3 regions of the Lactobacillus sp. ESL0260 genome follow, and region 3 is predicted to be linked to each of the others. Evidence: predicted binding sites of a transcription regulator. Region 3 holds the regulator's gene; each other region holds the start of a gene.

Region 1 (8,384 bases), on a different contig from region 3:
TTATTATCGTCAATTTGATTTTTATTTTTTAGCTCAATTAAAAATTTATGTGGCAGACAGACTATTGTATCCCCGCTTTCGCTTTTCCAGCCTTCTTTAACACATACTTGATCCTTACAATTGGCATCAATTACCCGAATCTTGTGCTTTTTTATTTGTACAATATTAATTCTACCATTTTTTTGATAACGCCATTTCTGATCTTTAGCCAAAGAAAGTCTTTTCACTTCACGATTATTAATTTTGACGATTCCTATAATTTGATCGTCAGCTTTTTCCTGATTGTGCAACATATAAAAAGGAGTAAAACTAATGATTAATAAAACTACTATTATTAAAAAATCACCAAGTTTAAGCTTCTTTAAAATTTTCATGTATTACCTCACTAACAATAAAACTAAAAAAGTCTTACAGATAAAACCATAGGACTTTTTAGAGTTACCATTGTTAGTTCTTTACTCCGTTTTTATCGACATGATAAATTGGCTTCAAGACACCATATCTCAGCTTAGTAAGCTTCTTTTCTAGCCACGGAACAAACCACATGTCCAGACCAAATGCTCTACCAGAGCCGTTCATAACTGCTATTGCCGCAAATATCATCCAAACATTTACCCAATAGTTCATTCCTGATAAACAGAAAATAGCTACAAAAATTGCACTCATGCCACCGGCAAACCACGTGCATAATCCTAAAACCAGCATAATTCCTAATGCAATTTCCAAACACGTCATTGTCTTTTGAGCAACTAATGCCGCATCCTTGTTAGGAATCATGACTTTAGTCATTGATTGTACCCAGTTTGGCATTTTATCAAAAACAGCCATTGGTGAGTGACCATAGTTATAGTTTAGGGAAAATAGTGCAGGAGCAGCAGAAGTCGCTGCCTTGCCACTTGCTGCTGTAGTAGCGGCAGCTTTTTGTGAAGCACCACTAGTTGCAGCTTGCACAAGCCATGGAAAATGCAGTTGCAATTTGTTGGTAAACCAAGAACCACTGCCTTGAACTTTATACCAGCAGTCTACTAACCACATTAAGCCTAAGTAAATTCTCAAAGGTACAGTCCATAAGACATTGCCATACCGGTTAAGATTGCCGCGCCACAAAGTTGGGCGCTTAATTCTGAACCATTCATCCATAATATAATGAAAGAGATAATGACCAGAATAGATTTCCATGAAGTAAATCATGTCCACTATGTCTTTCATTAAGATGGCGAAAAAGCCGCTCAGATGAAAAGTATTAACAAGAGAGGCCACACCCCAAGCAGGCCCTAAAGAAACCATAAATCCTGAATAGGTACCTTTAAACTTAACGGGTTCACCGCCGTTAATCTGACTCAAAATATTTCTTAGAGCACACTTACCAGCAGATTCAGCCCCTTGAACCACTTGTGGTTCACCGCGGCCGCTGCCGTTAGCATCATAAAGAGCAACGTCTCCTATGACGTAAACATGTGGATCAGTTGGAATTTGGGAATATTCATTAACTATAATTCTGCCAGCTCTGCCAGTCTCAAAACCAAAGTTTTTAGCAGTATCAACAGCTTTAACACCAGCAGTCCAAATTAAAGTTCTGGTCGGATATGTTGAACCATCTTTAAGATCAATATAATTTTCATGAACACCAACAACGCCGGTATTGACTTTAATTTCTACACCTTGTTTTAAGAGATATTTTTCTGCCTTATCAGCATCAGAGCGATCAAGCATATTCATAACCGTTGGTGCCATTTCCATCATGGTTATCTTGATATCATCTTTTTGCAGGTTATATTTTTTAGCTAAATCACCACGCCAAGAATTTAATTCACCGGCCATTTCAGTGCCAGTAAACCCGGTACCAACAACGACAAAGTTAAGATACTGTGCCCGCTTTTCAGGATCGCGTTCTTTAGAACCTAAATGAACCATCAGATCAATGTGGTCACGTAGTTGCTCTGCATCGTCCAGATTGCCTAAAACAAAGCCGTTTTCTTTAACACCAGGAGTATTAAAGTCATTAGGCTGCGAACCAATAGCTAATATGACATAATCATAGGGATAACTGCCGTTATCGCCAATAACTTTTTTAGTAGATTGATCAATTTTGGTAACATTGTCAGTTACAACATCAACATTTTTTCTCCGCGAAAATAAACGTTGCAGATCATATTTCAAACTTTTGGCTTCTACCCTGTTAGCCGCAACTTCATGAAGTGAAGTCATCATAGTCATATAAGGATTTTTATCAATCAGCGTGATTTTGATATCATGCCGCTTTTTTAATTTCTTGGCAAGATGCTTAGTCGTATACAGACCACCATAGCCGCCGCCAATAACTACAATATTTGTTTCAGCCACTTTTAACACTCCTTAATGCGAATATACTAGTTATATTATATTATACTAGTGTTTTGGACTATGGTAAAGTGGTCACTTTCACAAACTATGTTCGTAATATTTTACTTATACGATTTAATTACTATCATTATAAGTTTCCGCTTTCATATTTTGTAGTTGCACAAAGTAGAGCTCTATCTTATAATTATAGTAAGTGAACACGTACACAATGTTATAATCTTTTATTATTACTGAGGGAGATATTATGAAAAAGAATAATTTAATATATAGTACTGCCATTCTGGCACTCTCTACACTTTTATTAAGTGCTTGTTCAACAACAGCTAAGAAAAGTTCTTCAAGCGATTCTAAGCCAAAGGTAAGCAAAGTTGAGAAAAAGAAAGCTCCTAAGCAAATTGCCGGTGGTAAACTGCAAGACGGTGTTTACAAATTAGTAGAAGACAACTATTTCAATGGCTATAAAGTAAAGGTTTCTATGACTGTTAAAGGTGGCAAGGTTACAGACACCAGTTACGACAATGTAGACAAGAACGGCAAGTCAAAGGCAAAGGATACTAAATATGAAGCACAAATGAAGAAGTATTCTCAAGCAAAGATTGGCCCTAAAGAATACATTCCAAAATTACAAAAATCATTTGCCGCAAGTGGTGCTAATTCCAGTGCCATTCAAGTTGTTTCTGGAGCAACCAGTTCCAGTAATACTTTAAAGAACTATGTCAACCAGCTAACTCAAGCCGCTCAAAAAGGTGATACAGCCACTATTCACATCAATAACAATAAGAAGATGAAGGATGGTACATATAAATTAGCTGAAAAGAATTATAGTCACGGCTATCGTCAAGTTTTAACTATGGTAATTAAAAAAGGTAAAATTAGTGACTTTACTTACGACCAAGTTAATAAAAAGGGCGTTTCCAAGACCAAAAATGCTGCTTATGAAAAGCAAATGAAGAAGGTTAACAAGATTGGCCCTAAAGAATACATTCCAAAATTACAAAAGGAATTCATCAAAGCTAAAGGCAACACCGAAAAAGTACAAGCTGTTTCAGGAGCAACAGAATCTTCTCATTCATTTATTGCTTACGCTGAACAACTAATTAATGCCGCTCAAAAAGGTAAAAGCGGAACTATCAAGGTTGACAATATCGTTTACCAGGAATAAAAAGATAATTAGTTAATCACAAAAAGAGTGACATTTAGCCGCTCTTTTTTATTAGGAGAAATAAATTATATGAAGAAGCAAACAAACAAGTTTTTGCTGATACTCGTATCACTATTAGCAAGCTTCAACCTGACAGCTTGCTCAACTCAGAGTAAAGACACAGCACCGGCCAAAACCGCTGTTACCACTACCCCTACTTCAGATACTCAATTTCTAATGGGAACAGTTTGCACCATTAAAATTTACAATAAACACCAGCAAAAAGCCTTAAAAGCGGGTTTTAAGCGCATTAAACAGTTAGCCACTGAAACTACCGTTAATCAAAAAGGCAGTGAAATAGACAAAATTAACAAATATGCCGGAATTAAACCGGTAAAAGTTACTCCCACTATTTACCGTATGTGCAAAGATGCTTACTATTATAGTAAAATTTCCGCTGGTACATTCGACTTAACAATCGGACCAATTACCAGTTTATGGCGGATTGGCTTTCCTGACGCCCATAAACCTAAGCCAAGTACCATCAAAAAACGGCTGCCATTAATTAATTATCATAATGTGATTTTTAATGATCAGAAACAAACTGTTTTTCTTAAGAAAAAGAAAATGATGCTCGATTTAGGTGGCATGGCCAAAGGATTTATTTCTGATGAAGTCATGAAAGTTTTGCAAAAAAATGGTGTGACCAGCGCGATTATTGATTTAGGCGGAAACGTTTATGTTATGGGCAATTCTCCTACGAATAACAGTAACTGGACGGTAGGTATTCAGGATCCCAGCGCTGCGCGTGGTGATGCCATCGGCTCTTTACCGCAAAAGAATGCAACTGCAGTAACATCAGGTATTTATGAACGATACCTCAAAGTCGGTAATAAAGTTTATAGCCACTTAATGAATCCTCAAACAGGTTACCCTTGTCAAAACAACTTGTTAAGTGTCACAATTATTGCCAAGCGTTCAACCACTGGCGATGGCCTTTCAACTGCTGTATTTAATCGCGGTTTGAAAAAAGGCTATGATTATGTAGAACATAAACCTGGTGTAGAAGCAATATTTATCACCAAAAAGAAAAAAGTATATATTACTTCCGGCTTAAAAAATAAATTCAAATTGTTTTCAGGTAATGGCTATAGACTTGCAAAACTTAAAAACTAATAATTAACTTTTATACTAAAATAATGCTCTGAAAGGAAAACGTGATGGAGGCTAAAAAGAAGTACAGTCATTTTACTATAACTGATTTTTTTGAACTGGTGCGGCTTAATACCAAGTTAAACAGCTTAATGCCGTATTTATTAGGGATACTGTTTGCTTATTTTTATTTTCATACTTTTAGTTGGCAGAATTCTTTAATATATTTAATTGCTCAAGGAGCAATAGCTTTATTTGTTACAGGCTTTAACAATGTCCAAGATTATCGCTTAGCCAAAAGCCGGGACTATCAAAAAGAACACAATTTAATTGGCAAACGTAATTTATCACCAGCAACCGCAATGGCGGTTATGCTTAGCTTACTTTTAATTGCAGCAGTCTTGGGAATTTGGCTAACTGTGCGAACCAATCTTTTTATTTTACTGATCGGCGCTCCCGGACTTTTTGTCGCTGTATTTTACACCTATGGGCCCGTTCCCTTTTCCAGAGTACCGCTAGGCGAAATTCTTGCCGGCTTATTCGAAGGGCTGGGAATTATGTTCTTAGCGGTTTACATCAATTCTCCCGTAACCCAATTAGCCTATTTGAATTTTGATTGGCCGCAATTTAGTGTCGGAGGCAACTTAGCCAATCTATTATTAATTTTTTGGGTAGCTTTACCGCAAGCATTCTTTAACGCGGCGACAATGCTGGCGGATAATACCTGCGACTTAAAGCAAGACTTGGCTAATGGTCGCCACACCCTGCCCTCATACATTGGCGTAAAAAATTCCTTAAACTTATTTAGTTTTTTAACCCTGGCTCCATTTGCAATAGTCGCTATCAGTGTCATATTTCGCCTTTTACCCATTTGGCAACTATTAATTTTTGTAACTTTACCTAAGTTATACAAAAACGTGCAGGCATTCAGACAGAAGCAGACCAAGGATATGGCTTTCTGGGTTGATGAAGATAATATCAAGCACAGAGTGCCCACAACTTTTGACTTGGCTCCGCAAAATTTGTTTTGGTTTCAGTTAATGCAAGTCTGCGGACTAATTTTAGGCATTATCTTTCATTAAATAAACACAATAAAAAGCACGCTCAGGATGATATGACCCCCAAATTTAGGACAAATTTGGGGGTCATCTTTATGTCTAAATTTTTTAAAATTCAGCATTGTGATGCCGCCGAACTGTTATCAGATAAATAACAAAATAAACTAGTAACATCAATACTATTGGTAGCCAAACTTTATAATATGCTGTTGGCAAAACCTGATCAAAAAATTTTAAGCCAAACAAAACATCAAAGACACCAAATGTTGCAGGAACAAAGAACAAAAGTCCTGTTTTGCTCTGCCATGCTCTTTGAGCCAGCCTCTCATTCGCTAACTTCTGTTCTCTTTTAGCAGCTTTTACTACTATCATTAAAACAGTAATCAGACTTACGCCAAACACAAATGCCACTGAATAGCCCAAGATCTTCATTTCTTTACTCATCCCCAAAATCAGCTGATAAGTAGCCGCCTTAGAGTTGCTATAGAGGTGACTATAGGCAAGATTACTTTGAGCCTGCTTATGTTCAATTTTTAGTAAAAATGGCCAATCTCTATCAAAACTGTTTAGCTGCACCAAAGTCAGATATTTAGTTTTACCCTTAACCTTATTTAATTCTGCAGTTGAACAAAGTGCAATTATTTTCTCTTTTTGACTGCTATTAGGAATGAGTTCGCGGAAACTGTTACCTGCTAGAGAATTTTTATTCAATTGGTCTAACTTGATAGATTTGACTTGAAAATTGCTTCTGCCGGTATTTTTGACATACTTAATTGGATTATCTGCCAGCTCATTACGAACAAAATAAAAGTGCCTTTTCGTTTCTTTATAATGGTAAGTTTGCTGCTTTTTAATTTTTAGTTGAGCAACATCGTTTTTAATATTAGCGGTGTTGCTAACAATTACCCCATCATAATATGTGCCCCTTTTAATAACTTGAGGAAAAGCATTAACGTCATGGCCTAAAGCCAGAGCGCCCATAGTCAAAGCGAAGAGTAGTGAAATGATAGTAAAAACGCTGGCATAATGGTAAAGTCCCTGCTGCGTTTTTCCTTTAGTTAAATTAATTTTGGCAAACCAATTTGCTGGCACCAAGCTTAATAACGAGTGACAAAGCAAATAAGTACCTGACACAATTGTGATAAATGCCGGCAATACAGTGTCAAACAGGCTTTGACTAGGTAGATTTAACATAAAGTAGCCTGCAACTACTGCCGTCAACCCTAAAACTACTTCAATTATTTTTAGCCCTGAATGTTTTTGAAAAATTGCAGGTGCATCTTCTTTTTCAGCTAGATTACTTAAAGTGGATCTGGTTAACCTCAAAGTTATTACAATACCGCCCAACATTATTAAGGCTGCCAGTAACATAACGACTTGCAAGCCCGAATTTATCCTCAGAAAACTAATAATGACGTTAAAATTCGGCACATTTGGTTTTATTAAACCGTTAAATAACTTAATAATTAAGGAAGCTAAATCCAAGCCTAAAATAATGCCGGCGATTATCATCAAACCGCCAATAATAAGTGTCGCACAAAGTTCTATCAGTCCAACGCGCATATTTTTTAATTTTTGCATCAAGATCACCAAACTTTCTGGTTAGCTCCTTCAAGTAGACCACTTTTTGACTTAATTATAGTTAGCGCTACCATGTTTTAAATGAGTTAACTGTTTTCTTGAACATATTTTAATAATTAATTTTTAAAACATTATTTTTTGAATAATGGGTTTTTGTTAGTGTCAATTCCGTCCAACTGGTTAGCTTTTTTTGTTTTTTAAAAGAAAGCTTGGGCCGCAACTCCGCAAAGAAAAAATATTTTTCAGTTGGTTTACTCATCGTAAAGCAGTTCTCTGGGTGTTTTTGATGTAGTTGTATAATCATAGCGGATATCACTCTGCAAAAATCTTTTTTCTAAAGCGATAGCAACCGTTCGCTTGATTGCATTAGGTATTACATCAATAAAAGAATCAAGAGCAGACTAAAAGGCTTGGCGCCGATTAAATGGCGTCAAGCCTTAACAAAATAATTATTAAAATATATTAGTCTAGCTTTGATACCTCACTTTAAAATTATTCAGTTTTCAGCACAATTTTTTCATATAGAGTAACTGTTAACAAATAATAGCCTAAATAGAGAACAATAAAGATTGTGAATGGAATCCAGATATTATGGTATGGGGATATCAGCAATGTTTTAAACAGTTGTAAGCCACAAAGGACATCTATTATGCCTAAAATTCCAGGCATGGTGAACAAAGTACCAATTTCTTTTCTGATTGAACTGCGCAATAATCGTGGTCTAGCACCAATTTCATGTAGCATCTGGTAGCGCACCTTGTCACTGGCAGCACCACTTAAGACTTTAAACATTAACGTCGAAGCCAGCATGGTCAGAAATGCTATTCCTAAGAAAAAGCCCATAAATTCAAACGCACTGGTAAAGCCGAGCACATTACTATAATAGTATGGCTTTGAATTAAGGTAAGTATCTTTGTAGTCACGATTTTCCCTCAATTGCTGCTTTTGAATTTGATTGATCACCGGAAAATCGTGGACAAAGTCTTTCACATTAATATAACTGACAAATTTTTCCTGACCATCAATACTCAGCCACCTTTTTGGTGAAACTAGATGTATCTTCTTAGGAAGACCATTTGGTACCATTTGGCTAAAAATACTGTTTTCCG
Region 2 (8,384 bases), 490 kb from region 3:
GTTTTTAACCCAGTCAGGAGTTTTGGTTTGATCAATTTCATGCAAGTAAGGCAATTTGAAGTAGCTGCTGTCAGCTGCTAAATTTGCTGCGGTAAAGTCTTTGATCCCGCGGTCTCCAACAATTTTATGGCTGTCATCCTGGCCAATAACTTCGAAAGTATATTTAAGGCGGCGATAAGGAGCTTTCAAAGTTGCTACCCAATAATCAGTTACCTGCCCTTGTCCCGCCTTAGTCATGGCCACGGTTTTATCAGTCTTGGTATCAAGATAATTATCTGTATAGTGAACTATTATTTTTTTAACATCATTTTTGGCACTATGGAACCGAATCCGCACATGGTGCTGACTAATGACAAAACAGTCTTCGCTTTCTGTTCTATGTTTCAGGGCTGCTAATTGCATTTTTTCCTCCATTATTTACTTAAAACCACACCAGAATACGGCATCAAAATCAATTCATCCTTATTCAAATAATGCTGTCCGGCAGTTAACATGACTTTCCTATATTCACCAGGTATTTTAATTTTTAATTTTTGACTGCTTAGTGAAACAGCCACGATTGCACTATCATTTGCTAAATCCCGCTGGTAAATGTAGCTGTCATTAGCGGTTGCTAACAAGTAAAAACTACCTGATTGAAACAAAGCCGTTTTTTTCAAACTAATCAGTTGTCTGTAGAAGTTAAACATACTGTCAGGGTCATCCAGTTCGGCCTGAACATTAGCGTTATTTTGGCTTTGACCTTCAAGCCACGGACTCACTTTTGAAAAACCATAATTTGGCTTTTTAGCTGTCCACGGCATCGGCCCTCGTGCCGGCATTTTGTGGGCTTGGCTGACCATTTTTAGTGCTGCTGCTTTTGTTAGACCCCAATCTGCAGCTTTCGTGATAAAGCCTTCCGCTTCTTGATCATTAAACTCTTCTTTAGCAGTAAAAAGCAGATTTTTTAAGCCTAATTCTTCGCCATAGTAGATAATGGGGATTCCTCGTTGCAAATACATCAACATTGCTAAGCTGCGTGCCTGTGTTTCAGTTTTTGCTATTCTGCTAGCCAGTCGCGGCATGTCGTGATTGCTCCAATATAATGTAGGTTGAGAAACCTGCGCCAAAGTTTGTTGCCAAATAACCTGCGTCTTCTTAAAAGCATCCCAGTCAAGTCCTTTAGGCTGAAAATCTGCAGGCAAGTTAGGATCAATGTGCCCTTGATCATCCTTAAAATAACGAAAAGTAACAACACTATCTAAAAGATGGTGGTCTTTTGCCGTATAGTCCGCTGCTAAGTTAACATTAGCGCTGGCAGCTTCCCCCAAAAGCAAAGCTTCCGGATAATCCTTTTTTATTTGCTCACAAAATGGTCGCAGCCACTTCTGAACTTGGGGCAAATTAGCAAAAAAGGGTTCGGCAACTACCGTTTGGTCATCTTCGTTTGTAACTTCCTTTACCGGAAAACTTTGCCGTAAATCTGCCTTGGCAATATGAATAAAAGCGTCAAGGCGCAAGCCATCTATTCCTTGAGCCAGCCAAAATTCCGCAATTTTGAGCATTTCTTGTCTTAATTTGGGATTACGCCAGTTTAAATCAGGCATGTGCTTGTCAAACAAATGGAAATAAAATTGGCCTGTACCTGCCGGATCCGGCTCCCAAACGCTGCCACCGAAAAAGCTGCCCCAGTTATTCGGGCGCTGATCATTTGCACCTGCAAAAATATAGTAGTCGCGGTATTGACTATGCGGATCACTTTTGGCCTTTTGAAACCATTTATTTTGATCAGAAGTATGGTTTAAAACAAAATCTAAAAGCACATGAATCCCTACTTGATGACAAGCAGCAATTAGAGCTTTCATGTCTTTCATTGTTCCCATTCGGGGATCAATTTTAAAATAATCTGCCACATCATAGCCGTTATCAACCTGCGGTGAAACAAAAACAGGATTTAGCCAAATAGTATTAATACCGAGCTGCTGTAAATAAGGTAATCTCTGCCTGATTCCATTTAAATCACCAATACCATCATCATTACTGTCTTGAAAAGACTTGGGATAAATTTGGTAAATTATTGCATGCTCATACCATTGCGTCATAAATTTATACCTCCACTTAAAGTTTAGCTGAGAAACCTGGTGAGAGGCAATGGTAATGGTAATGTTACCGCTATCAGAAAAAATCGCCGCTAGTTCTATTAAATTAGCGTTGTTCGGTATATTCAGGTATGTTTTTTCCTAAAAAACTATTGCATTTTTATGTGTACAGGTTCACAATAATCTTGAAATCGCTAACAGGTAAGGAGGATTTTTTTATGAAAATAAAAGCTGCTGTTGTTAAAAAAATGGGCGATCCGTTTGAGATCGAAGACAATATTGATTTACACGAAGTAGGACCAACTGACTTGCAAATTCACATGGTGGCAAGCGGAATCTGCCACTCAGATGAAGCCTTGCGCAAAGGTGATTCAAGTGTTGGCTACCCGGTAATTCTAGGACATGAGGGTTCCGGAATTGTTGAAAAAGTTGGTGACCAAGTTAAAAACTTCAGTGTAGGCGATCACGTAATTTTATCTTTCTACGCTGATGGTATTTGTGATAATTGTTTAAAGGGTATCCCAACCCAATGCCGTCATTATAGCGACTATAATCTTTCCGGTGTCCGTGCAGATGGTGATGATCATTTCCAAAAAGACGGTCACAGAATTTGTGATATGTTTAACCAATCATCATTCACTACCACTACTGTAGTTGATCAGAGAAATGCAGTAAAAATTGCTGATAGTATCGACTTGCGCAAGGTTGGCCCTCTCGGCTGCGGCTACGTTACCGGTTCTGGTACTGTTTTCAATACTCTGAAAGCTAGACCAGGCGATACTATTGCTGTCTTTGGTACAGGTGCGGTAGGATTAGCCGCAATGATGGCCGGCGTAATCAGCGGCTGCACTAAAGTAATAGCAGTTGATGTTGTTCCAGAGCGGCTTGAATTGGCTAAAGAATTGGGTGCCACACATACAATCAACAGTAAAGAAGAAGACCCAGTTGCCAAGATCAAGGAATTAACTGGTGGATATGGCGTTGACTGGACAGTTGATACTACTGGTATTTCTGGCGTTATTAAAAATGCTGTTGAGGCATTGGCACAGGGCGGCACTTGCGCAGCAATTGCCGTAACAGCTCAAAATCTGACTATTTCTACTTGGAACGATCTTTGTGTAGATGATAGAAAAGTGGTTGGCGTTAACATGGGTGATGCCATTCCACAAGTTGACATACCAAGATTGCTTGAGTTCTATCAATTAGGGAAGTTTCCGTTTGATAAGACTGAAAAGTTTTATCAATTTGAAGATATTAATCAGGCTAATGCTGATTCAGTTTCTGGTAAAACAATCAAACCTGTTTTAATTATTGATCCTGATTACAAACCTGAATAATAAAGAAAGTAATCTTACATTAAAACCATTTATTAGAGTCTGAGAGAATTAATTTTTCTCAAAAAAATATGACCCCCAAATTTAGGACAAATTTGGGGGTCATATCATTCTTACTTGCCTTTTGCTTAATTCCATAATAAAATTTTGGTATTGGACAATTTAATTATTGTTCAAAATCCCAGAAATGTATGAAATTTGGGAAAAGCAAGATATATTTATTTTTAAATAATTAATGCCAAAACTTTTTTTGAAAAATTGTTTTGGCATTTTTTGTGGGTTCATTTATATCAGTACAATTCTCTTGCGCGGATTTCATGCCGTAAAAATATACATATTAAAATCAATATTTTAAGCTAATCTGTGCTAAAATAAATGGGTACAAAGTAAATCTGTTATTCATATTTTTTACCGTAGTTTGTGATTAATTAAGTAGAAGTATAATCTACTTTAGTGTTAGTGAATGGTCAGACATATTGTCTGGCCATTCACTTTTTTTGCCTCAAAAAAACTAGACGTTAAAAAACACATGGTAATCAAGCCCGCTATCTGATTATTATGTGTATTTCTGCTTGTACTTATATTTTACCTGGTTGATTCTCTTTTAACTAAGGAAGGCTTAATTAGTGCCTCTCCTTGAGGAGACCCTTTTTGATCAATTTTGCGTAAGAGCATGTTGGCCAAGAGTTCACCCATTTTAAAAATTGGCTGTTTAACAGTAGTTAACTTCAAGTTGGAAACCTGATCCAGAAAAACGCCATCGTAGCCAATCACACCAAAGTCAGCCGGAACTTTAGCCTTTTCATCCTGCAATTGCCTGACCACTCCTGTAGCAATACGATCGCTGGCACAGATAAAACAAGTATCTTTAGGAAACTTGTGGAAATTATTTTTGATTACTTCTTGCGCAGCGTGACTGTGATTAGCAATGCGGTAGATTTGCGGGACCTTTTTGTGCTTCTGTAAAGTATTGACATAACCCGTTTCACGCGAATACTCAAATGGCTCTCTGACATCAATGCCAATGAAAATAACGTTTTGGTATAACCGCGAAAGTGCATATTTTGTCGCCAGTTCTCCACCATACTGATTATTATTATCCACATAATCATAGCCATGATGATTTTCGCCAAATAAAATAAAGGGTTTTTTAAGGCTGTCAAATAAAGCATAATCACTGGAGCGGGCACCAGTAATCAGGTAACCGTCAAAGTTACCATCTTCTATTTGATTTCTGTCTGTAACCAGTTGGATGGCATATTGCTTTTTAGATAACCCACGAGCAATACCAAATAACAGGTTCATATAATATGGCTCTGTCGTATCCACATCTTCCAGGGTGACAAATTTAATCACATTTGTCCGCTTATTTACCAAAGCCTGAGCAACATAATTAGGGTGATAATCCAGTTCATCCATCGCCTGTTCAACTAATTTGCGCAATTCATCGGTTACTTGTTCAGGATGATTAATCACCCGCGAAACTGTCATCTTTGAAACATTAGCCTTTTTAGCAACATCAAGCAAGGTTACCATCACGATTCGCCTCTAATCTAAGTACATTCGTTTTAGTTGAGCCAAGTCATCATCATTAAAGCCCAATACTTTTTTAAAAAAGGTGGGAAAATCGCCCCAGCCGCCACGAACAGTTTCCGTAATGCCGCGAATTGCTATACCCTCGCCTTTAGTGACGTTCATTTTGGAAACCATTTGCGTAATTTCATCATTACTTGGCAATTGCCGAGAAACTGCAAAATCATAAAGTTCATTGGTTAACAAATAATCACGGGCAATAGTGTCATCGTCTACGCCTAATGCCATTAAGATCAAGGCAGATACCATTCCCGTTCTGTCCTTACCAGCACTACAGTGGTAAACCAGTGCTTCATCTTCTGGCAATTCCAACAGTTCCGCAAAAACGCGGGCAAACATTTCCTGGCTGTGGGAACTTAGCAGAGTTTGTTGATAAATCCGACCAATAAAATTATTATGCATATCAGGAATATGATGCAAAAAGCGGTAGATTGACCGGTTATTTTGCACATCATTGATATTGTCAGAATATACGGGCAAATCAACATATTTCACATCGGGCCATGACATATCAGGTGAAGAGGACTTTTCGTATTCAGAGCGCAGGTCACAGTCGACAGTGACGCGTAACTTAGCTAATTTAACCTGGTCTCTTGCTGTTAAAGAGCTGAGTGAATCTGAACGATAAATTTTATTCCATTTAACTGTCTGACCAGTTACACTTTGATAACCTCCAACATCGCGAAAGTTCATCGGACTATCTAATGCAATTATTCGATCATGTGCCACTTTCTTATCCTCCTTTTATTATAAAACTACTCACCGTGGGCAAAGACTTGGGTGGCCTTCACGGCTTTTTTCCAACCCTGATACAAATGTTCCTTTTCGCTTTCAGGCATCTTTGGTTCAAAAGTTTTACCTACTACGAAAATATCCTTTAATTCATTGACATTTTGCCAATAACCCACAGCTAAGCCAGCTAAGAAAGCTGCACCCATTGAAGTTGTTTCTAATATTTTGGCACGCTCAATTTTAATACCTAAGATGTCAGACTGAAATTGCAGCAAATAGTCATTATTGGAAGCACCGCCATCAACGCGCAAAGTCGGAATTTTAATGCCCGAATCAACTTGCATCGTATCAACTACATCTCGCGTTTGATAAGCCAGCGACTGTAGTGTGGCCTTGATAAAATCTTTGTCATTTGTTCCACGTGTAATCCCGAAGACGGAACCACGGGCTTCGGAGTCCCAGTACGGTGCCCCTAAGCCGGTAAATGCCGGTACCACGTAAACCTCATTTTCAGACTTTGATAGCCTAGCTGCCTTCTCCGAATCCGCTGCCGTCTTAATCATTTTGAGCGAATCACGCAACCACTGAATAGCGCTGCCGGAAACAAAAATAGAACCCTCTAAAGCATACGAAATTTTGCCGTTTAAACCATACGCAATAGTAGTCAATAAATTATTGTCAGATTCTGTTGGTTGTTCTCCCGTATTCATCACGATAAAGGAGCCGGTACCATAGGTATTTTTAACCATGCCCTTTTTCAGGGCTAACTGGCCAAATAAAGCCGCTTGTTGATCACCGGCAATGCCGGCAATGGGTACGCGCCCACCAAAAAAAGTATAAGACTTGGTGTAGCCATAAATTTCAGAATTGGACTTTACCTCCGGCAACATTACTTTAGGAATATTAAGCAACTTTAAAATGTCTTCATCCCAAGTTAAATCATGAATATTGAAAAGCATCGTTCTTGAGGCGTTAGTATAATCAGTCACATGAACTTCACCAGCAGTTAAATTCCATAAAAGCCAGCTGTCAATTGTTCCAAATAGCAGCTCGCCATTTGCGGCCTTTTCTTGTGCTCCAGCGACATGATCTAAAATCCAGCGAATTTTAGTGGCGCTAAAATAAGGGTCAATTATTAGTCCCGTCTTTTTGTGGATCAGATTGCTATAGCCATCTTTTTTTAGCTTTTCTGCTAAGTCGGTCGTCTGCCGTGATTGCCACACAATTGCGTTATAAATGGGCTTGCCGGTTTTTTTATCCCAAATTACTGTGGTCTCACGCTGGTTGGTAATGCCTATTCCTACTATTTGCTGTGGCCGCACTCCAGAATTGATGATGGCATTGGCAATTGTTGTTTGCACTGCGTGCCAAATTTCTTCTGCCTTATGTTCCACCCAGCCTGGTTGGGGAAAATATTGGGGGAATTCTTTTTGTGAAGAGGCAATTTTTCTGCCCTGATGGTCAATTATCATTGCCCTGGTTGAAGTTGTGCCTTCATCAATTGCCATAATATATTCTTTTAACATCTTTGATCCTCTCCAACAGAAAGCGGTTTTATCTTCATTTTACTACTAGGCCTTGCTTTTACAAGAAATTATTATAACATTATGCTTGTTTTAAGTTATACTGGTTACATAGAGCTTTTATTAAAATGGGGATATATCAAAAATGAAAAAAGAAATTATTGCTTTAACAATTGCTGGCAATGACAGCGATGGTAGTGCGGGAATGACCGCTGACCTGCATTCTTTTTATGCTAGGCAAGTTTATGGTATGGGGCTTTTGACAGCCGCAGTAGCTGGTAATACTACTGGAATTTACGCCCAAGAAGTCATGCCAATTCCTTTTATCCAAAAGCAGTTTGATGTCCTAAACGATGATTTTAAAATTGATGCACTTAAAACCGGTATGCTTGCTAACAAAGACGTAATTGCTTGTGTTGCCGCCAATTTGCATAAATATGACATGGGTAAAATTGTGCTTGATCCGGTCATTATGACTAAGCACGGTGATACCCTACTTGATGATGATGCTTACCAAGCGTTTCTTGAGCAATTAATGCCACTGGCTGACATTATTACGCCTAACTTTTATGAACAGAAAAAGTTAACGGGCTTAAGTTTAGATACTAAAGAAGAAATTCGCCAAGGTGCTAAAAAGCTGCAGGAAATGGGCGCTAAAAATGTTTTAATGAAGGGGCGCCATGATAACTCCCAGCAGTCCCAAGTGACTGACATCTTATTAACTGCAGATGGCGAATTCCACGAATTTACCAAGCCTTTCATTAATACAGATCGAATTAATGGCACCGGCGATACTCTATCTGCTGTAATTGCCGCTGAACTAGCCAAGGGAAAGACCATTATTGACAGTGTGCAAATTGCCAAGGACTTCACGTACGAAGCGATTGCCCATCCTATTGCAGTTGGTTCTAAATACGGTCCAATCAATCATTTTGCAGCGCAGCAAAATCTTAAATAACTATTCTTTGCCCGCTTCTAACTATTAAGATATACTTTAAACAAGATAATAGGGGTTGGTAAACAATGGCAAACAAAACAATTAAGATTGCATATTTATACGAAGACCTGATGAATACTTACGGTGATTCTGGCGACGTTAAAATTATCAGGTTTTTGCTAAAAAA
Region 3 (8,384 bases):
GTATGTGTTTTATCAAGCACCCAAAAAAGTGAACCCATCTTCTTACCCGTTTTTGCAGATGCGGTCAATTCTAAATTATCCCGCACGGTATGCGACATTTGTAAATATTGATTGACTTCATAGCTTTTAGCGACTTGTAAATGCGCTAAACTACGACGCTGAGTTTGTAATAAATATCCCACCAGCTGTTTTACAGCAGCTTTTTCAGCAGAGTTTGTCAGATCCTGTTCAGCAAAGGAAATCTCCGCATGTTTGCCAGTTAACTCTACCGGCTCTGATACAGTAATATTTGCTTTATGAAAAAAGTCATTATCCTGATCATTTAAATGACCATTGAAAACAACTTCCCGTGTGCGTAATGATAATAATTCATTTGAAACAGCTGCAAAGCTCTTCAAATGAGTGGCATAAATTTCACCAGTCGATAAATCGCTGTATGCCAATCCAAAACAACTTTTGGTAGTTACAACAGAGGTAAGATAATTCGATTCCTTGGCTTCACTGGGTTTGTCATTCATCAAGGTTCCGGGAGTCACAAGTTGGATAATACCACGTTTAACCATTCCTTTGGCCTTTTTCGGATCTTCAAGTTGTTCGCATAAAGCTACTTTATAACCCTTTTCAACCAGTGTATCTACATAAGATTGCACTGCCACGTGAGGTACTCCTGCCATAGGAACAGGGTTTTCGGCTTTGTTGGACCTGTGAGTCAAGGTTAATTCCAAAATTTGGGCACCCTTGATTGCATCGTCTTCAAATAATTCGTAAAAATCTCCCACCCGATAAAAAAGAAAGGCATCGGGATATTGCTTTTTAATTTGGTGATATTGCTCCATCATCGGAGTCAGGTTTGTTTGCGCCATTATTCTCCTTCTTTTCTGCATTACTGTTATTATTATACGCTAAACTATTCATTAAAAGAAAAAAGACCGCAAGTAAAACGATCTCTTCCCACAATATGTTTTTTAGCTGCAATTATTGCTTTTGCATATAAATAAATCCAAATTTAGGCAATATGTCCTTCAATACTTGCCAAATCTTTCTTGCCATCCATCTTCACAATTGCACTAATGGCAGCCGTAATACCTTTTACATCATCTGCTAAGCTCAGACAAGGAGTTTCTGGTTTAGCAACAACTTGTTCTGGTAAATACGGAATGTGCATAAAGCCAGCTTTTAAGTCATGAAATTCTTTATCAATCATATACTGCACTTGATACATAATGTGGTTGCAGACAAATGTACCTGCCGTCGTAGAAACTGAACTTGGAAGTCCAGCTTCCCTAATTGCCCGTGCCATTGCCTTAACAGGCAGTTGCGTGAAATATGCATTTTGACCGTCTGCCTGAATAGGTGTAGCAAGTGGTTGGTATCCTTTATTATCGGCAATGCGACCATCATCAAAATTAATTGCCACTCGTTCGGGAGTTAGACCATAGCGACCACCGGCTTGTCCAATATTTAACACATAGTCAGGTTTTTCCTTCAGAATAGCTTCATGAACCACATCGGCACAATGACCGAAAACAGTTGGTATTTCCAGTTTTACGATTTGTGCTCCAGCAATTTCTTCATCCAGTCGTTTAACTGCTTCAATTGCAGGATTAATTTTATCTTCACCAAATGGATCAAAACCTGTTACAAGAATTTTCATTATATTTCTCCTTACTATCTTAGAATGCCAAAAAATACATTAGCATAATTTGAATAAGCAACATGCTGATTGCGATCGGAAATTGTTGTTTAATTACGCCTAGTTGATCTTTCATTTCCATAAGAGCAACGGGCAGGGTATTAAAGTTTGCTGCCATTGGTGTTAACAGTGTACCGCAATAACCTGAAGTCATCCCTAAAGCTGCAACTACAACCGGTGAACCTCCTTGTGCCACAACAAAAGGGATGCCAATTCCAGCAGTAATAACTGCAAAGGCCGCAAACGCATTACCCATGATGGCTGTAAACAAAGCCATGGCAACACAATAGAGTGTAACTCCCAATAAATGGTTTCCAATAGGAAAAAGTCCAGAAATAGCCTTAGCAGTAACTTGTCCCACACCTGAAGCTGTAAATACCACACCCAGAGTAGCAAGCAGCTGTGGTAAGATTCCCGCTGACCCTACCGAACGCACCATTCTCTGAGTATCCTCATACACAACTTTCACATTTGCTTTTGTCAGAATTTGTGCGCAAATAAGTGAAACAATTGCTGCCACACCTATACCTACTTGACCACCCAGATTAGTAAATTGGGCTATTAATAAAGCTAAAACTGCTAGCAAGATACTTGGCAAAAAGATCCAGTTGCCAATGCGTTCAACCGTTTGTTGAGCAACTTTTTCATCCAAATCTTTTATGTGACCTACGCGAACCTGTTTAAACAGAGATAATAAAGCAATAATTATTATAATTGCACCGTTAATTGCATTCGAAAGCCATTGCCCACAACAGAATAGTATTGCAAACAAAAACCAGAAAAGCCCGGTACCCCAACGCACAGGATTTGATTGATCACGCCAAGACTCAATTGCTGCAGCCAAGAAAAACAGCCCGATTAAGATATAGAACGCTAATAAAATATTATTGATTAAAGTATCCATTATTTCTCCTACTTCTCTTGCTGTTTGAGTAATTTTTGGTCAAACACATGATTGTAACCCACACATAAAATATAACTGATGATTGCAACTGGAAAAGTGTATAGAACTATGCCACTAGGATCAACTGGGTGACCCAGTGATTTCATAGTACTTGCAATAAGTAGAACGCTTGAAGAAGCTACGAATAAATTTTGGGCAAAGAAATTACCAAAATTTTCTGTTGCAGCCGCCCTACCCTTAATTTGGTCAACTTCTAAAGAGGTCAATTCGCTATTAACCTTACCGGCCGCTTGTGCCATTGGATTAATCAAAGGAGCAATAAACTGGACGTGTCCTTGTAATGAAATGCCGAAAGCACCAGCAATTTCACGAATGGCTTGGTAAATATCGAAAATACGACCTGGCGTCAATTTTTTCATTTTTTTAATCAAATTAACAGCAGCTTGCTTTAAGCCATGTCTTTCCAAAATGCCAATTGTTGGTAAAGTCAGAAAAAACAGGGAAACCATGCGATTATCCATAAATCCTTTACCCAAAATTGTCAAAAACGAGACAAAATCAATTCCTGAAACTAAGGCTGTAATTAAAGCAGCAATAATAACCACGGCTATGGTATCAAGTCCCAGCGCAAAGCCAATCACTATGACTACGATACCTAGTAAACTTAAATATTCCACTAATATTCCTTCCTAATGTAAAGGCAGTATTTATTTATCAAATTCTGATAACTTGTATATTAAACAAAAAAATCCTACCAGCAAGCCCCACAGGATTGCTAGTAGGATTTATTAATTAACTAATAAAAACTAAATTACATCATACCTGGATTGCCAGCACCTGCATTTGGATCAGCGGCAGGTTTTTCTTCTGGTATTTCGGCAACAACGGCTTCAGTAGTCAATAACAAAGCAGCAATAGAAGCAGCATTTTGCAAAGCAGTACGGGTTACCTTAGTTGGATCGATAATTCCAGCTTCAACCATGTTTTCCCATTTACCGTTGGCTGCATTGTAACCAACTTCATTTTCTTGACCTTCAAGCTTATTCAAGATAACTGAACCATCTTCACCAGCATTTTCAGCAATTTGACGAACTGGAGCAGTCAAAGCTTCTAAGACAATGTTAATACCTGTTTGTTCATCAGCATTGTCACCTTTAAGGTCCTTAACAGCATCCTTAACATCTACTAAAGCAGTACCACCACCAGCAACGTAGCCTTCATCAACAGCAGCACGGGTTGAGTTCAAAGCATCTTCGATGCGGTATCTGCGTTCTTTTAATTCAGTTTCAGTAGCAGCACCGACATGGATAACAGCAACTCCACCAGTTAATTTAGCTAGGCGCTCTTGTAATTTCTTCTTGTCAAAGTCAGAAGTAGTTTCTGCAATTTGCTTTCTGATTGAGTCTTCACGGTCTTTAATTGCTTCATCTGAACCAGAACCATCAACAATAGTAGTTGAGTCCTTAGTTACAGTAATCCGGCGAGCTTGACCTAATTGGTCAATCTTAGTGTCCTTTAATTCAAGACCTAAGTCCTCAGTAATAACTGTACCACCAGTTAAAGCGGCAATATCTTGTAATTGTTCTTTACGACGATCGCCAAAACCAGGAGCTTTAACAGCAACGACATTGAACGTACCACGAATCTTGTTCAAAACTAATGTTGGCAAAGCTTCACCAGACACATCATCGGCTATGATTAAAAGTGATTTACCTTGTTGAACAATTTCTTGTAACAATGGCAAGATGTCTTGAATGTTAGAAATCTTCTTATCAGTAATTAAGATATATGGATTGTCAAGATCAGCTTCCATCTTGTCATTATCAGTTACCATGTATTGTGACAGGTAGCCACGGTCAAATTGCATACCTTCAACTACTGATAATTCAGTTTCGATACCACGTGAGTCTTCAATAGTAATAACACCGTCATTACCAACTTTTTCCATTGCGTCAGCAATTAAATCACCAACTTCTTTTGAAGCTGAAGAAACTGAAGCAACTTGAGCAATTTGGTCTTTTGAAGAAACAGTGTGACTAATCTTGTGTAATTCATTTACTACAGCTTTTGTGGCTTTTTCAATACCGCGACGAACACCAACAGGGTTAGCACCAGCAGTAACATTCTTCATACCTTCACGAATAATTGCTTGGGTTAAAACAACCGCAGTAGTAGTACCATCACCGGCAATATCATTGGTCTTTTGTGCTGCTTCTGCAACTAACTTAGCACCCATATTCTCATAGTGGTCTTTTAATTCAATTGCCTTGGCAATTGTCACACCATCGTTAGTAATGTCTGGGTTGCCGTAAGATTGCTCCAAAACAACGTTTCTACCCTTAGGACCAATAGTAGCCTTAACAGTATCAGCTAATTTGTCAACGCCCTTTAACAGGGAACGTCTTGCTTTTTCTGAAAATTTAATTTCTTTTGCCATATTTTTATACGCTCCTTAATTACTTAACAATTGCTAAAATATCTTTTTCGTGAAGGACTAAATATTTTTGACCATCGTATTTAACATCTGTACCAGAATACTTGTCATATAAAACAACGTCGCCTTCCTTAACAGTCATAGGTATTTTGTTGCCATTTTCAGCAAAGTTACCTTCACCAACAGCAACTACTTCACCTTCTGTCGGCTTTTGTTTAGCATTAGAAGCCAGGACGATTCCGCCTACAGTCTTTTCTTCTTCTTCTTTAACTTTTACGATCACGCGATCACCTATTGGTTGTAACACGTTTGTCCCTCCTAAAATTAAATTTTAATCTCTTTTATGTGCCATTAGCACTCCTATTTGTCAAGTGCTAACTTACATTTATGATAATAACCCCTTTTATGAAAAAATGCAAGAAAAAATTAGCACTTTGAGTAAAAAAGTGCTAATTTGCTTTTTAAAACTATTTTTTCTTATCCGAATCAAGAAAGTAAATAAGTGTCTGCAACTCAGTAGCCAAATCAACGTTTTGAATTCTAATGCCACTTGGTGCAGATAAACGAATTGGGGTGAAATTCATGATTCCCTTAATTCCAGCTTCTACCATATCATCAGCAGTTTTTTGAGCAGCCGCAGATGGCACCGTTAAAATCGCAATAGAAATTTGTTGGTCACTAAGCTGCTTTTTAAGTTCACTCATATCATAGACAGGCACACCGCTTAGAATTCTGCCGGTAATTTTCTCATCAATATCAAAAGCACAAGAAATGCGAATATTATTTGAGCGTTTAAAATTGTAATTTAATAAAGCATGACCCAAGTTACCTACGCCAACCAAAGCAACATTTGTTAAAGTGTCTTGGTTTAAAATCTTTTTAAAAAAAGAAAGTAAACTTTTTACATCGTAGCCATAACCCCTTTTGCCCAAAGCGCCGAAATAAGAAAAATCACGTCTGATTGAAGCACTGTCTACCTGAACAGCTTCAGACAATTCAGTCGAAGAAACTTTTTCTTTGCCAGCCTCATTTAAGATAATAAGATAACGGTAATATAACGGCAACCTTTTAGCCGTTGCCGTTGGTATTTTGATTTTTTCCATTTAAGAAGCCTCCAACTTAATTAAGTAACCATAATTCGTTCTTGTGAATTTCTCAGCAATCAATTCTATTTTACCTATAAATTTACGTCATTTGCAAACATTTTTTTCACAATCTTTTAAATTTTAGCATAATGGTAACAGGCTTGATAATAGAAACTGGTATTTTTATTCATTCACGCTTAAAAAGCTGTATTTTTGCTCTTTTTCTTTCATATATCCGTCAAACTCTCACACAAGAAATTCAATACGTATGCTAAAATGGTTTTTAGGTGAAAAATTATGATAATTGCACAAGGACACGATTTAGAAAAACAATTCGGTGCCAACACATTATTTAAAAATGTCAATTTTTCAATTGACGCAAATGCCAGAATTGGTCTGATTGGACCTAACGGGGTTGGTAAAACAACCCTGCTTAAGATTATGACCGGTGAAGAAGAAGCCACACATGGTGACTTCACCATCAATAAAAATATAGATGTCGGCTATATTGCCCAAGAAAATGGTCTAAATGAAAGTAAAACAATTTGGGAAGAAATGCTCAGTGTTTTTACTTCATTAATTAATATGAGCAAAAAAATCACAAGTTTACAGCAGGACATCGCTGCTAACCCTAAAAGAAGTGATTTGTTAAAACAGTATGACCAGCTGCAATTCAACTTTGAGCAGCAAGGAGGGTACACCTACCAGGCTGATATCAAAAGTATTTTGAATGGCTTTAACTTTCCCGAAGAAACTTGGTCAAAAAAAATCGCAAGTCTTTCCGGAGGAGAAAAGACCAGACTTTCATTTGTTAAATTGCTACTGCGCAAACCTGCTCTGCTATTACTTGATGAGCCTACCAACTACCTTGATTTAGACACTCTGGACTGGCTGGAAAGTTATCTTAAAAACTATTCTGGTGCTATTTTAGTTGTTTCCCATGACCAGTATTTTTTAGATCATTTAGCCACACAGATTTTTGAATTGCAATTTGGCAACTTAACTGACTTTAAGGGGAATTATTCCGCTTATGTTGCTGAACGGCAGCTGCGTGATCGCCAGCAAGAAGAAGCGTATGAAAAGCAACAAGAGCAAATCAAAAAAGACGAAGAATTTATTCAAAAAAATATTGTCAGAGCCAAAACTACTAAACGAGCACAAAGCCGCCGCAAGCAATTGGAGAAAATGGATAGGATCACTCCGCCAAAGCACAAAAATAAAGTGCGCATTAATTTTCAAAGCGAGCGGCCATCTGGTAAAGAAGTTTTAATTTTACGTGATTTAACAATTGGCTATCCAACAAAAACAATGGTGCACGATATTTCTCTGCAAATAAATAAAGGCGACCGCGTAGCCGTAATTGGTCAAAATGGTATTGGTAAATCAACTTTACTAAAAACCGTGATGAAGGAATTAAAGCCGAAAAAAGGCTCAATTAAGTACGGTGCATCCCTTGATATCGGCTACTATGATCAAGAACTGCAGGGACTTGATCCAACTAAAACGGTGATTGACACCGTTTGGGACCGTCATAAAACAATGCCTGAAAAAGATGTGAGATCGATTTTAGCCAGTTTTTTGTTTACCGCAAAAGATATTGATAAAACTGTCGGACAATTATCTGGTGGTCAAAAAGCGAGATTAACATTAACGGTTTTGTCACTTGAACATAACAACTTTCTGCTGATGGATGAACCTACTAACCATTTGGATCTTGAGGCGAAAGAAGTATTAGAAAAAGCTTTGCAGGATTTTGACGGTACTTTGTTGTTTGTGTCACATGATCGCTATTTCATTAATCAGTTAGCTAACAAAATTGTGGAGATCAAAGATAGTACTGCCCAAGTTTACGAGGGTGATTATAGCTATTATCTAGATGAAAAAAACAAGCAAAATATTGTTTCAGAGAACGAGTCAGCAAAAAATAATACGGCAGCAAAAGTAGACGAAAATAAAAATAAACTTTCTTATCAAGAGCAAAAATTGCGCGATTCACAAAAGCGTAAATTGCAAAGAGAAGTTGAAAATACTGAAAATAAGATTGAACAACTGGAAAAAGAGCAGGAAGATATTCAATCTCAAATGGCTGATCCTGAAATTGCTACTAACTTCGACAAATTAGGTCCTTTGCAGGAACAGCTCACTGAAGTGCAAAAACAACTTGCTGAGGCAAATGATGCTTGGGAAAATGCACTGACTGAACTGGATAGCTTTGACTAAAATAATCTATATTTTGGAAACGCAACAAAAATAGAAATAAATCTGCCT

The links. Region 3 encodes Rex, which represses fermentation and respiration genes when NADH is low (regulators of the CRP and FNR family bind a similar motif). Its sites were predicted from a motif close to TTGTGAANTANTTCACAA; they were not measured.
Region 1: the regulator Rex is predicted to act here: its motif matches at 2,535-2,552, upstream of pplA (extracellular electron transfer flavoprotein PplA).
Region 2: the regulator Rex is predicted to act here: its motif matches at 2,241-2,258, upstream of F5ESL0260_RS08650 (NAD(P)-dependent alcohol dehydrogenase).

The regions. Positions count from the first base shown of each region.
Region 1 covers NZ_REHO01000004.1:45,768-54,151, reverse strand. Annotated here, with positions in the region: gene F5ESL0260_RS01155 (NusG domain II-containing protein) at 1-374, opposite strand, end outside; gene F5ESL0260_RS01150 (FAD-dependent oxidoreductase) at 448-2,343, opposite strand; gene pplA (extracellular electron transfer flavoprotein PplA) at 2,588-3,505, shown strand; gene F5ESL0260_RS01140 (FAD:protein FMN transferase) at 3,575-4,660, shown strand; gene F5ESL0260_RS01135 (UbiA family prenyltransferase) at 4,705-5,718, shown strand; gene F5ESL0260_RS01130 (hypothetical protein) at 5,803-7,275, opposite strand; gene F5ESL0260_RS09600 (hypothetical protein) at 7,641-7,724, shown strand; gene F5ESL0260_RS01125 (FtsX-like permease family protein) at 7,768-8,384, opposite strand, start outside.
Region 2 covers NZ_REHO01000013.1:498,349-506,732, forward strand. Annotated here, with positions in the region: gene F5ESL0260_RS08640 (glycoside hydrolase family 13 protein) at 1-402, opposite strand, end outside; gene F5ESL0260_RS08645 (alpha-glucosidase) at 414-2,081, opposite strand; gene F5ESL0260_RS08650 (NAD(P)-dependent alcohol dehydrogenase) at 2,297-3,415, shown strand; gene F5ESL0260_RS08655 (LacI family DNA-binding transcriptional regulator) at 3,998-4,948, opposite strand; gene F5ESL0260_RS08660 (tyrosine-protein phosphatase) at 4,961-5,734, opposite strand; gene glpK (glycerol kinase GlpK) at 5,761-7,263, opposite strand; gene thiD (bifunctional hydroxymethylpyrimidine kinase/phosphomethylpyrimidine kinase) at 7,406-8,218, shown strand; gene F5ESL0260_RS08675 (type 1 glutamine amidotransferase) at 8,284-8,384, shown strand, end outside.
Region 3 covers NZ_REHO01000013.1:12,160-20,543, forward strand. Annotated here, with positions in the region: gene mutS (DNA mismatch repair protein MutS) at 1-839, opposite strand, end outside; gene pcp (pyroglutamyl-peptidase I) at 1,007-1,654, opposite strand; gene F5ESL0260_RS06390 (DUF979 domain-containing protein) at 1,674-2,597, opposite strand; gene F5ESL0260_RS06395 (DUF969 domain-containing protein) at 2,606-3,274, opposite strand; gene groL (chaperonin GroEL) at 3,409-5,034, opposite strand; gene groES (co-chaperone GroES) at 5,054-5,338, opposite strand; gene F5ESL0260_RS06410 (redox-sensing transcriptional repressor Rex) at 5,499-6,134, opposite strand; gene F5ESL0260_RS06415 (ABC-F family ATP-binding cassette domain-containing protein) at 6,414-8,336, shown strand.